DNA from 4 places in the Salinivibrio sp. SS2 genome. Region 1 is predicted to be linked to each of the others. Evidence: predicted binding sites of a transcription regulator. Region 1 holds the regulator's gene; each other region holds the start of a gene.
The links. Region 1 encodes PurR, which represses purine synthesis genes. Its sites were predicted from a motif close to TNANGNAAACGTTTNCNTNA; they were not measured.
Positions count from the first base shown of each region.

Region 2: a site for PurR is predicted at 2,327-2,346, ahead of folD (bifunctional methylenetetrahydrofolate dehydrogenase/methenyltetrahydrofolate cyclohydrolase FolD). Genes of this name have one in related genera too.
Region 3: a site for PurR is predicted at 813-832, ahead of pckA (phosphoenolpyruvate carboxykinase (ATP)). Genes of this name have one in related genera too.
Region 4: a site for PurR is predicted at 2,229-2,248, ahead of purE (5-(carboxyamino)imidazole ribonucleotide mutase). Genes of this name have one in related genera too.

Region 1 covers NZ_MEBP01000064.1:45,429-48,839, reverse strand. Annotated here, with positions in the region: gene BGK46_RS05585 (heme ABC transporter ATP-binding protein) at 1-246, shown strand, start outside; gene purR (HTH-type transcriptional repressor PurR) at 507-1,511, shown strand; cyclic di-GMP riboswitch class I at 1,691-1,790, shown strand; gene BGK46_RS05575 (TfoX/Sxy family DNA transformation protein) at 1,906-2,499, shown strand; gene lpdA (dihydrolipoyl dehydrogenase) at 2,784-3,411, shown strand, end outside.
Region 2 covers NZ_MEBP01000123.1:30,361-33,771, forward strand. Annotated here, with positions in the region: gene clpP (ATP-dependent Clp endopeptidase proteolytic subunit ClpP) at 1-112, opposite strand, end outside; gene tig (trigger factor) at 391-1,695, opposite strand; tRNA gene BGK46_RS14885 (tRNA-Arg) at 2,041-2,117, opposite strand; gene folD (bifunctional methylenetetrahydrofolate dehydrogenase/methenyltetrahydrofolate cyclohydrolase FolD) at 2,414-3,271, shown strand; gene BGK46_RS14895 (response regulator) at 3,310-3,411, opposite strand, start outside.
Region 3 covers NZ_MEBP01000142.1:13,575-16,985, forward strand. Annotated here, with positions in the region: gene hslO (Hsp33 family molecular chaperone HslO) at 1-663, shown strand, start outside; gene pckA (phosphoenolpyruvate carboxykinase (ATP)) at 993-2,621, shown strand; gene BGK46_RS16810 (AsmA family protein) at 2,748-3,411, shown strand, end outside.
Region 4 covers NZ_MEBP01000070.1:1,955-5,365, reverse strand. Annotated here, with positions in the region: gene BGK46_RS07255 (DNA topoisomerase family protein) at 1-523, shown strand, start outside; gene BGK46_RS07250 (5-(carboxyamino)imidazole ribonucleotide synthase) at 520-1,668, opposite strand; gene purE (5-(carboxyamino)imidazole ribonucleotide mutase) at 1,673-2,155, opposite strand; gene hemF (oxygen-dependent coproporphyrinogen oxidase) at 2,334-3,251, shown strand; gene aroE (shikimate dehydrogenase) at 3,255-3,411, shown strand, end outside.

The DNA.
Region 1 (3,411 bases):
CAACATTACACCCTAAAGCGCTGTCGAGCACTCGCTGACCAAGGAATGACAGTGCTATTGGTGTTGCACGACCTGAATTTGGCGGCGCAATACGCCGATCAACTGCATTTTCTGAAAGCAGGTCGAATCGTCCTATCCGGCGACCCGTGGCAGTGTTTTAGTAGTGATAGAGTGGCAGACATCTACCAATACCCGCTGACCGTTCTGACTCATCCGGAGCATGACTGCCCACTGATCGTGTCTTAATTGATAAATACATCATAGCTGGCTCACAAAACCGTCTGTTGGTCCATTTTCGCTGATCAGACCAATTGCGAGTGTGCGCCAACCTAAGTAAACTGAGAGCGCAACCGATTAGCTATGAGAATGGATGAAATCGGATTCGTTACCTTCGCAACCGTCTGATGTGCCGGGATTGTGAAAGACATCGCCGCTGACGAACAGCGGCGTTTTTCTGTAAGGTCGCGAGTAACGATCCCTACGCATTACTACAAAGAAGAATCAAGATGGCAACGATTAAAGATGTCGCGCGTCTCGCCGGTGTATCGACCACGACGGTGTCACACGTGATAAACAAAACCCGCTTTGTCGCAGAGAAGACGACTGAGAAAGTATGGCAAGCGGTTGAAGAGTTAAACTACGCCCCAAGTGCTGTGGCGCGAAGCTTGAAATGCAACACAACACGTACACTGGGTATGCTGGTGACCAAATCCACCAACCCCTTTTTCGCCGAGCTTGTTCACGGTGTGGAAGACTATTGCTACAAGCAAGGCTACACACTGATTCTCTGCAATACCGAGGGAAACCTTGAAAAGCAACGCGACTACCTGCGTATGTTGTCAGAAAAGCGCGTCGACGGACTCATTGTGGTGTGCTCTGATCTCAACGAAGATTTGATGCTGTTATTAGAAAAAAAACGCGATCTGCCTATGGTCGTGATGGATTGGGGCAGTCACCATATCGATACAGACCGCATAGAAGATAACGCTGAATTAGGCGGTTACCTTGCCACCAAACACTTTATTGATAATGGACATACTAAAATTGGCTGTATTTCCGGCCAAATGGATAAAAATACCTGTAAGCATCGCTTAAACGGTTATTTCCGTGCGTTAAAAGAAGCCAACATTACAGTGAATGAAAACTGGCTGATTGAGGCGGATTTCGAAGCCGATCAAGCGCAAATTGCCGCGAAGCAATTAGCGACAATGTCAGACCGCCCGACCGCTGTCTTTTGTTTTAATGACATTATGGCATTAGCGGCGATTAGTACGTTTAACGAGCACGGCTTGAAAGTGCCAGATGATATATCGGTGATTGGTTACGATAATATTGATCTCACCGAGTATTTCTCGCCACCATTGACAACTATTCACCAGCCCAAACGCCGTCTAGGCAAAACGGCCGTCAAGCTCTTGCTCGCGCGAATTGCCAACAACGAGACTCAGCAGCAAGTGTTCGAAATGCAACCTGCACTAGTGAGTCGACAATCAGTTAAAACCATAGATTAGTGTTTTTATTACACTTTTATGACACACCGTCTCCTTTGTGAGACGGTGTGTCTAATGAGAGACAACTCGATGAACCCTTCACTTAGCCATTAATCATTTACAGCCCTCTTGAACTAAGATCACATTTTTAAATGCTGCTTGGGACGACATCACTGTCTAATTATTATATGCTTAATAGCGTTTGAACAAGGCAAACCATGGCGAAAGCATGGGACGCAAAGCCACCGGCCTAATAACTTCCACTAGTGTTTGGGAGTTGATGGCAGCGGGGTTGCCAACAATTAATGATCGAAGCTGACAACTATTTGATAGATCGTTGACAACTCTGTGGTTTTGCCTTGTTACATTTTGACGTCTTTTTTGGGCATTAGTAATTCATCGAGATATTAATCAAATGGATAAACCAGCTTTAAAGAATGCAATGAAGTTATTTGCCAAATTTGGCAGCATTAAGTCCCGTTCAATGTTTGGCGGATTCGGTATTTTCTGTGACGATACCATGTTCGTTTTAGTCGTAGAAAACCAGCTCCACTTACGAGCCGGAAAAGAAAATGAAACACTATTAAAACAACAAGGCCTCGAGCCCTACGTGTATAAGAAAAGAGGATTTCCAGTTGTAACTAAGTATTTTGCAATACCAGAAGAATGGTGGGACGATGAAGAAAAGTTATTGTCAGAAGCAAAATACGCCCTAGAAGTAGCGAAGCGAGATCGAGCTGAGAAAAACAGGACTTCGCCAACAAGATTAAAAGATCTACCTAATTTACGGCTGGCAACCGAACGTATGCTGAAAAAAGCAGGTATTACATCTCCAGCAGATTTGCAGCAACAAGGTGCCGTTAATGCCTATAAAGCTCTTCTCTCGGCGCATGAAAAAGAGCTAAGCTTGGAATTACTGTGGTCACTAGAAGGTGCGATTACTGGCAAGCATTGGTCTGTGGTTCCACCCCAACGTCGCCAAGAATTATTACAACATTTAGAAAATTAATTCCTCACACCCCCCATACCTCTCTACCTTTTTTGTGAGCAATGTTCGCGTCCAACACCGCCTTTAAGGCGGTGTCGCTTTTTCTGAACGCGCTAAATGCTCAATAAATCATCATTCAAACTAATTTCAGACATAAAACGAAAGTTTCTTGCGATCGGTCGGGTCTGGTTAAAGGTACGATTAAGGACACAGTTCCTCAATGTAACCGACAAATCAGCCAGTTAATTCAGCTACAGTACCTAAAGTAATAACTGGGACCCATTTACTATCGGACGAGACACAGTATGCCAGTAAAAAAGATATTGCTTGGTTTAGTGGTGGTGGCGCTTGTAACACTTTGGTTCAGTTTAGATCTCAGCCAGTGGCTCACGCTTGAAAACGCCAAAGCACAACAAGTGGCATTGAATGATTACATTATCGAAAACGCGACCACCGCAAGCCTGGTGTTTTTTGTCGGCTATGTAGTGATGACCGCCCTGTCCTTACCGGGTGCGGCAGTGGCGAGTTTATTGGGCGCGGCACTCTTTGGCTTTTGGTGGGCATTGGTGTTGGTCTCCTTTGCTAGCTCGATTGGCGCCACCCTCGCCTTCTTGGTGAGTCGCTTTATGTTGCGCGACTGGGTCCAAGCCAAATTTGGCAATAAGCTCGATACCATTAATCGCGGCATAGAGAAAGACGGTAGCTTGTATCTGTTGACCCTCCGCCTGATCCCGATTTTCCCGTTTTTTCTGATTAACCTCGTGATGGGGCTAACCCCGTTCAAAACCCGCACCTTCTATTGGGTCAGTCAGCTCGGTATGTTGCCGGGTACCGCAGTCTACGTGAATGCAGGGACCCAACTGGCCCAAATCGACGCACTCGGCGACGTGGTGTCACCCTCGGTGCTTGGCTCACTCGCCTTACTGGGTATCT
Region 2 (3,411 bases), on a different contig from region 1:
ACAGGCGGGAGTAGATATCGTAGGAACGCTCTCCTCGCGATGTTTGTTCAACCACCATGGGAACCAAAGCATCCATGATGGGGGGCATTGCGTGTTTATCTTGATTGCTCATAGCGTAATATCCCTAATCGAATTCGTTAACTCTCGCCTTAACCAAGGTTTAGCATAAAACGCTGTAACAGGTCACTAAAATGTTATGTCGTTGATCGCAGCTGGATGATTCATCGACAATTTTCTAAGCAAAAGTTACCTTCGCTATCGCATGATTGGCGGACAGTCGAATAGAACCTTAGACGGAAAAAATGGCCCAAATGACAAGTCATTAGGGCCATTTTATGCAGATACATGAACGGGGTGTCAATGACAACACCCACGTTTTTTATTGCGTTTTTACGCTTGTGGTGCTGCGTTCATCAGATCGCTAAAGCCAACGTTGGCTTCAGAAACCTTCGCTTTACCCAACAGCGCGTCGATCGCTTGCTCTTCAAGCGCGACATTACGCATGTTTTCCATCAGCTTCTGATCTTTTTCGTAGTAAGCAACCACTTCTGCTGGATCTTCGTATGCAGAAGCCATTTCTTCGATCAGAGCTTTAACTCGCTCGTCGTCTGCTTCTAGCTCTTCTGCTTTGATCACTTCACCCAGCAGCAGGCCAACGCTAACACGACGTTTGGCTTGTTCTTCAAACAGCTCACGTGGTAGTTGTGATGCGCTGTCCATGTTGCCACCGAAGCGTTGAGCCGCTTGCTGACGCAGAACATTGACTTCTTGATCGATCAAGGCAGACGGTACGTCGATTTGGTTTTGCTCAACCAAGCCGTCAAGGACTTGCTCTTTGATCTTGTTTTTGATCGCTTGCTTCAGCTCGCGTTCCATGTTCTTACGGACTTCGGCTTTCAGGCCTTCAACGCTGCCATCCGCAATACCGAAGCGCTGAACGAACTCTTCAGTTAGCTCTGGTAATTCTTGCGCTTCAACAGTGTGAAGTTTGATCGCGAACTGCGCCGCTTTACCTTTTAGGTTCTCAGCGTGATAGTCTTCTGGGAAGTTGACGTCGATAGTGAATTCTTCACCCGCTTTTTTGCCAACCAAGCCGTCTTCGAAACCAGGGATCATGCGGCCTTGGCCCATGACTAGCTGGAAGCCTTCCGCTTTACCGCCTTCGAATTCTTCGCCGTCAATGGTACCTGTGAAGTCTAGCGTTACACGGCTATCTTCTTTTACTTCACCGTCAGCTTCAACCCAGTTCGCTTGCTGCTTACGCAGAGTAGTCAGCATTTCTTCAACGTCGCTGTCTTGTACTTCTGCGTGTGGTTTTTCAACTTCGATCGCTTCCAAACCTTGCAGTTCAACTTCTGGGTACACTTCAAATTCAGCTTTGAATACCAGATCTTTACCCGCTTCATTCTCTACCGGTGTAAAGGTTGGCGCGCCTGCTGGATTAGTTTTCTCTTGGATGATGGCTTCGATGAAATGACGCTGCATTACCTCGCCCAGCACGTCTTGGCGTACTGCATCGCCATACATGCGAGAAACCATTTTCAAAGGTACTTTACCTTTACGGAAACCATCAAAACGACGATTTTTAGCAATGTTGCGTAGCTCTTTCGTGACTGCGTCTTCAATGTTTGCAGCAGGCACAGTGATGGTCATTTGGCGCTTTAGGCCTTCGGTGGTTTCAACGGTAACTTGCATTATAAAATTAACCTCAAATTTACTCAGGGGTACTGAGTGATGTTGACCAGTTTTTACTGGTGTCATCATCCGAGCTATGAATCCGTCATAGCCCCTGCGAATCCGGATACACGCAATTGGCGTATCGAGCTATCTCATCCGAGACTGAAAATTAAGACGCGCTATTATAGCGGCACCCGTCAACTGAGTCGAGACAAGGGGCGACCGATGGCGTTTCAATATCGAAATTGGGGTGATATCTCACAATTCAACCGGGCAAGATCACATCTTTTTGTGTTTTTGCACTGTTTGGTTAGCTTTTGAGCAGAAACGGGAGATTATCTTCGCTAGCGAGAACGAAAGAAATGGCACGCCCTACAGGATTCGAACCTGTGACCCACGGCTTAGAAGGCCGTTGCTCTATCCAACTGAGCTAAGGGCGCAAAATAGATATGCAGCGGGGATTATAAAGCGAGGTCAGGCGTCGTCAACGGTTTTCACCGAAATGTCTAATCAGTTGCTCAAAAGCACGCCAGTTCGCGCGGCATAAAAGCCCTGTTGTGTGGAGCTCCTCCAATCAATATAAGGCGATATCTAGCACAACACCTTTGATTCACAATGACTTTGACGGTTTCTCTGCCACCAAACCACCAAAAGCAAACGTTTGCGCAATAGCTTTTACGCCCGAAGTTTGTCACAATATCGACCCGTTTTTTGCTCTCTTAGCCAAAGGATACTTATGGCCGCACAAATCATTGATGGAAAACTGATCGCGCAAACGGTGCGTCGAGAAGTCGCAGCACGTGTTGCTGCCCGTAAAGAAGCGGGACGCCGTGCGCCCGGGCTTGCCGTGATTTTAGTGGGTGACGATCCAGCGTCACAGGTTTATGTGGGCAGTAAGCGTCGCGTCTGTGATGAGGTGGGCTTTGTCTCTCGCTCTTACGATTTGCCGTCAACCTGCTCTCAGCATGAATTACTGACGCTGATCGATACACTCAATGATGACGACACCATCGATGGTATTTTGGTGCAACTGCCTTTACCTGCGGGCATTGATGCTACCTCTGTCCTTGAACGTATCCGTCCCGACAAAGACGTCGACGGCTTCCATCCTTACAATGTGGGCCGTTTGTGCCAACGTATGCCAACCCTGCGTTCCTGTACCCCAAAAGGGATCATCACCTTACTTGACCGCTACAACGTACCTTTGCGTGGCAAACATGCCGTTGTCGTCGGTGCCTCAAACATTGTCGGCCGTCCGATGACACTAGAGTTGCTACTCGCCGGATGTACCACGACCACTTGCCATCGTTTTACCCAAGATCTCGAAGCACATGTTCGTCAAGCCGATGTGTTAGTGGTCGCCGTCGGTAAGCCTAAATTTATTCCTGGCGAGTGGATTAAGCCCGGTGCGATTGTGATTGATGTAGGAATTAATCGCATGGATAGCGGCCAGCTAATCGGTGATATTGACTATGACGTGGCATACGAAAAGGCAAGCCATATCACGCCTGTTCCCGGCGGTGTTGGCCCAATGACGGTGGCAACACTGATTGAGAATACCTTGATGGCCTGTGAGCAATACCACGACGCCTAATCGTGTGATGATAAGAAGCCGGCTGACCGCCGGCTTTTTTACACCAACAGCGCCGGTTGCGGCTCTGATGCTTTAACGAGTTGATTACGCCCTTTCGCTTTGGCTTGGTATAAACAATGGTCAGCACGCTGGATCAACTG
Region 3 (3,411 bases), on a different contig from region 1:
GGTCCGGTATCACTGGCGGTGATCAATGGTGACCATCAGCAGCAACTGCGCGGTACCGCACGCCTGAAAGGCGACATCAAAGCCGATGCAACCCTACCTGAGATGCTTGGTAAGGGGCAGCTCATTATCACTATCGAACCGGTCGACGGCGAACGCTATCAAGGCATTGTGGGCTTAGACTCGGATCATCTGCAAGGCTGCCTTGAAGACTACTTTGCGCGTTCAGAGCAACTGGAAACGCGACTTTGGTTGCGCACCGGTGAGTTTGATGGCAAACGTCACGCGGCCGGAATGATGCTGCAAGTGCTACCGGATGGCAAAGGGGACGATAACGACTTTGACCATTTGGCGAAGCTGACTGAAACCGTTAAAAATGATGAATTATTTGGCCTTGACGCAAAAGATGTCCTTTATCGTCTATATCACCAAGAAAGCGTGACCGTTTTCGATCCTCAGTCAGTATGCTTCAAATGCAGCTGCTCACGCGAGCGCAGCGCACAAGCGATAGCCGCCATAGAACGCAGCGAAGTCGATAAAATGATTGCAGAAATGGGCACGATTCGTTTGCACTGTGATTATTGCGGCAGTGATTATGCGTTTGACAGCGTCGATGTCGCAGCCATCTTTGAGCAGAACGCCGATTCATCGTCACAAATGCAGTGAAAAACGTGCTACATATTTAGTTGCATAAAACAAAGAAACCCAACTTAGTTCAAAAGCCAGCATCAAGCTGGCTTTTTTCTTGGTCTCCTCGGACACATCTCACATTTTTTTGCGCATTAATTTTGTACAAACAATAAGAGCTCTGTGGGTAGCGCAAACGTTTAACTAAGCGTTACCATAGAGGGAGTCACGTCACCTGGTGGTCAGTACCCTACAATCAAAATAGCCCTAGTGTGCGTGCGGTAATTTTTTGCAGTAACTCCCTGAATGGCACTATTCAGGTTGCTAGCATAAAGACAGTTAACAACATCTTACCCCAAGGAGCACCTATGACTGTCCTGAACGTCGAATCCGAAGTCGCCGGCATCGATCTTTCCCGTCATGGTCTGGAAAATGTCAAAGAAGTCATTCGCAATCCCTCTTATGAACAGTTGTTCGAAGAAGAAACCAAACCTGGGCTGGAAGGCTATGAAAAAGGCGTGGTGACTGAGCTCGGCGCTGTGGCGGTGGATACCGGTATTTTTACTGGCCGTTCACCAAAAGATAAATACATTGTGCGTGACGACACCACCCGCGATACCGTGTGGTGGTCCGATCAAGGGAAAAACGATAACAAGCCGATTGATCACGCCGTTTGGAAAGATTTAAAAGCCTTGGTTACCCAGCAACTCTCTGGCAAACGTCTGTTTGTGATTGATGGCTACTGCGGTGCCAACCCTAACACACGTTTACGGATCCGTGTGATCACCGAAGTGGCGTGGCAAGCGCACTTTGTGAAAAACATGTTTATCCGTCCTACCGATGAAGAGCTAAAAGACTTTGAGCCAGACTTCGTGGTCATGAACGGTGCTAAATGCGTCAACAATAAATGGCGCGAGCATGGTTTGAACTCGGAAAACTTCACGGTCTTCAATCTTACCGAGCGCATGCAGCTTATCGGCGGGACATGGTACGGCGGCGAGATGAAAAAAGGCATGTTCGCCATGATGAATTATTTCTTGCCCTTGCAAGACATCGCGTCCATGCACTGCTCGGCAAATATGGGCAAAGACGGCGACGTCGCGATTTTCTTCGGCCTATCTGGCACGGGTAAAACAACCCTCTCCACCGATCCGAAGCGTCAGCTGATTGGCGACGACGAACACGGCTGGGACGATCATGGTGTGTTTAACTTTGAAGGCGGCTGCTATGCAAAAACCATTAAGCTGTCCAAAGAAGCAGAGCCCGATATTTACAATGCCATTCGCCGCGATGCGCTGCTTGAAAACGTCACCGTACGTGGCGATGGCCGTATCGACTTTGACGACAACTCCAAAACCGAAAACACCCGAGTGTCTTACCCGATTTATCACATCGATAATATCGTTAAGCCAGTGTCGAAAGGCGGACATGCCAACAAGGTGATCTTCCTCTCCGCGGATGCGTTTGGCGTGCTACCGCCGGTGTCTAAACTGACGCCTGAGCAGACCAAGTATCACTTCCTGTCAGGCTTTACCGCCAAGCTGGCCGGCACTGAGCGTGGTATTACAGAGCCAACCCCTACCTTCTCAGCTGCTTTCGGGGCCGCATTCTTGACCTTGCACCCAACCAAGTATGCAGAAGTGTTGGTCAAACGTATGGAAGCGGCAGGTGCAGAAGCCTACCTAGTGAATACTGGTTGGAACGGCTCAGGCAAGCGTATTTCGATTAAAGATACCCGCGCCATTATTGACGCTATCTTAGATGGTTCGATTGAGAAAGCAGAAACGAAGACGATTCCTATCTTCAATCTCACCGTGCCCGTCTCACTCGACGAGGTCAACGATGGCATCCTTGACCCGCGTGACACCTATGTCGATCCACTCCAGTGGGAAAGCAAAGCGAAGGACCTTGCCCAACGCTTTATCGATAATTTCGACAAGTACACCGACACCCCAGAAGGGGCTGCTTTGGTTTCAGCCGGGCCTCAGCTCGACTAAATCATCCCACTTACGCCCCATAGCGATATGGGGCGTACTTTTTGCCTAGCAGTTGAATTTAGGCCACTTTTGCGCCAGTCTTAATCCATTCATCGTCACCGTTTCTCGCTCCAATAGGATTTGCCCATGCGCATCCTGGCCAAACTGATTGCCAGCTTGATCATCCTGATTGTCACCGCGCTTTTCGTGGTTGTGGTGCTTTTGCATACCCGTTACAGCACACCTGTCTTTAATACCGTCTCCCAGACCCTGTTACCCGGTAAACTCACCGCGGCACAAGTGGGGTATCACTGGCGCTCACCGCTGCAACTGACATTGATTCAACCGGATTATCAAGCCTCCCAAACCGATTGGCATGCGGACAAACTACAACTTTATATAGACCCCGCGACCTTTCCACACATTGCTTGGCTACGCATTGATGGTATGGATATTGACCTTGATGCGCTGGACGCCAACCCATTGCAGGAATTACCTCAAGGGCTGACTATTGGTCGAGTGCTACTAAGTGATGTCACCCTACACACGCCGCACTGGCAAGCCACCAATGTACGTGCACAACTCGATAATTGGCAAAAAGGCTCCCAAGCCTATGGCACAGTGAAAGGACGAGCACAATGGGAAATAGGCTCGCTTAACGGACAAGGTATCGCCTTAACCCAATTACTACTGGATGCGAAACCGAGTGACCAAGGGTGGGAGATTCTAGGCGCCTCGATGCAGTGGCAACGCGCTGCAATCAGTGCGCAAGGTCATTGGCAACCCGGCACTCTCGCGCTCGAGCAACTCA
Region 4 (3,411 bases), on a different contig from region 1:
CTGCCCGGAATGTGGCAGCGCTCTTGCGTTTAAATCGGGCAAACGAGGCCCGTTTCTGGCCTGTACCGCCTATCCAGACTGCCACTATACCAAAGCGTTACATCATGGTGATGGCCATGTAGTAAAAGCGCTTGGCGTGGCTTGCCCGGCGTGTCATCAGGGAGAATTGGTGTTACGCCAAGGTCGATTCGGTATGTTTATTGGCTGTGATCAGTTCCCGCAATGTACGCATATCGAAAAACCGGATGAACCCGATCATACCACCCTAACCTGCCCAGCCTGCCACAAAGGTGAGCTGGTGGAGCGCACCTCGCGTTACGGCAAGCGCTTTTTTGCCTGTGACCAATACCCTAAGTGTCATTTTGCGGTAAATGTACAACCGATAGCCGGCACCTGCGAGCAATGTGGCTTTGCGCTGCTGGTGGAGCGTAAGAAAGGTGGCAAGACAGTACATCAATGTGCCGATAAGTCCTGCAGCGCGATTCAGGGTGAATCGGCTGCAGAATCGGAGAGCGAAGGCTAATCGGTTTGCGCGGCGAGAGCTAATGCCGCCGATTTCAAACCGTGAAAAGCATCGCAGGGAAGGTAGCTGGCGAGACTGGCTAACTTGGTGGCAAGCGCCGCGTTCGATGTGGCCGTGACATTAATATGACCCACTTTGCGCCCCGGACGAGGCGTTTTGTTATACCAATGCACATGGGCATCACGATAGGTCGCAAGCGGGACACTGCCTTGGCCTAAGATATTAATCATCGCCGTTGGCTGGATTAAATCGGTCGGGCCAAGAGGTAAGCCGCTGACGGCGCGCAGGTGGTTTTCAAATTGGCAACACGCGCTACCTTGCTGTGTCCAGTGACCGGAGTTGTGCACCCGAGGCGCTATCTCGTTCACCAGCAAGCTGCCGTCCACATCAAAGAATTCCACCGCGAGTACCCCCACATAGTTCAGCGCGCCGGCAATCTTTTCTAACATGTCCGCCGCCTGTGTTTGCAAGGCATCCTCATCCGGGCGCACCACAGACAAGGTTAGTATCCCATCATGGTGGTGGTTTTGGGTCAGGCTATAGCTGGCAAATTCACCATTCGCGCCACGCACACCAATCAGTGACACTTCTCGGTCAAAAGGGATCATGGCTTCGGCAATGATGGCTTGGCCATCGCGCTGTTCGGGCGCGGTGAGAAAGGCGTCGAGCTCTGCCCACAATGCGTGAAGATCATCGCCGTCACGATAGCGCCACTGTCCTTTGCCGTCATAACCATCCAAGGTGCTTTTGAGGACCAAGGGTGCGCCCAGTGCGTCGACCGCCTTTTCTAAATCAGCCTGTGTATGCACCACACGGTACGGTGCATTGGCGACACCTGCTTGCATCAGCAGCGCTTTCTCAATTTGGCGGTCGCCACCGGTTAGAATCGCTTGGGCACTGGGGCGTAACTTCCCGCTTTGCTCGCAGTGATGCAAGATATCAGCGGGGATATGCTCAAATTCCGCGGTGATAATATCCGCGCCGGCGATGGCCGTATTGAGGCCGTGCCCCAGTGGTTGCAGCGTCAGTGGGTGAACAATGTCGCCACTACGCACATCATAGGCGCTGACGATAAGGTTGAGCGGCGCGCCGGCCAAGGCCATCATCCGAGCCAGTTGTCCCGCGCCTAACACCAGAATATTCATGGCCTTAGCCTTGTGGGTTGGGTTGAGCGAGAACGGCCTCAGTTTGCGCTTGGCGAAACGCATCCACTTTTGCCATCAAATCAGGGTCGGCCGTTGCGAGAATTTGTGCCGCAAGGAGGCCTGCATTCGCGGCGCCTGCGTCACCAATGGCGAGCGTGCCCACAGCCACACCTTTGGGCATTTGAGCAATAGAAAGCAACGAGTCCATTCCCTTTAATGCTTTTGACTGGACCGGAACGCCGAGCACCGGCAGGCTGGTGTGTGCGGCGGTCATCCCAGGCAGATGGGCGGCACCACCGGCGCCAGCAATAATCACTTTAATCCCGCGCTCGGCCGCTTGTTGGGCGTAGTCGGCAAGTAACTGTGGTGTGCGATGGGCAGAGACAATACGGGTTTCGTAAGGGATGGCAAAGTGATCCAACATAGCCGCTGCATGTGTCATGGTAGGCCAATCGGATTGCGAGCCCATGATGATACCGACAGTCATAATACGTCCTTCTTGATGACAAGCGTGAATAAGATAAGCTGAGCGTGACGCGAATTATACCCAGATTTCATCGCAAGGAAAACGTTTGCGTCAGCGGTGGGGGATGAAATTCCGTCAAGATCCCAGTGCGTGGATCAGGTAAAGTAAGCACATGGTCTCAGTAACAAAGGATGTGAGCGTGGCACACGGTCAGTCGACAATTGATAAGCAAGCCGTGAAGGCTTTTTTCCTCCAACTTCAAGATGATATTTGCCAACAGCTTGCGCAAGAAGATGGTCAAGCGCGTTTTATTGAAGATGCGTGGGAGCGTGAGAAAGGGGGCGGTGGCCGCAGTCGCGTCCTGCGTCAGGGTCAAGTATTTGAGCAAGCGGGAGTGAACTTCTCGCACGTATTTGGCGATCAAATGCCTGCCTCGGCGACCGCGCACCGTCCAGAGCTTGCCGGGCGCTGTTTTGAGGCCATGGGGGTGTCGTTAGTGATCCATCCTCATAACCCGTACGTGCCGACCTCGCACGCAAACGTGCGGTTTTTCATTGCCGAAAAAGAAGGTGCAGATCCTGTGTGGTGGTTTGGCGGCGGCTTTGACCTCACACCTTTCTATCCGTTCGAGGAAGACTGCCAGCACTGGCATCAGACCGCCAAAGCCTTATGTGCGCCCTTTGGTGATAGCGTATACGCTGATCACAAAGCATGGTGCGATCGCTATTTTTATCTGCCCCATCGTGATGAAACCCGTGGCGTCGGCGGGCTTTTCTTTGATGATTTGAACCAATGGCCATTCGAACAGTGCTTTGCCTACACTCAAGCGGTTGGAAAAGGCTTTATCGATGCCTACCTGCCGATAGTACAGCGCCGCAAAGCCACGCCCTATGGTGAGCGAGAACGCGATTTTCAGCTTTATCGCCGCGGACGCTATGTCGAGTTTAACTTGGTGTATGACAGAGGCACGCTATTTGGCTTACAAAGTGGTGGGCGTACCGAATCTATTCTGATGTCGATGCCGCCGATGGCGCGCTGGGAATATAATTGGTCACCTGATGACGATGCACCGGAAGCGAGACTTTATCGCGACTACCTTAAACCGAGGGAGTGGTAACGGATGACCGAACGTTATTGCGTGGTAGGCCACCCGATTGGCCATAGTAAGTCGCCGCAGATCCACGCCGCATTTGCGACGCAAACCCAACAAGACATCGACTATCAAGCCATTGAGGCGCCGCTTGAAGGCTTTGTGACCACCATGCAGGCGTTTTTTG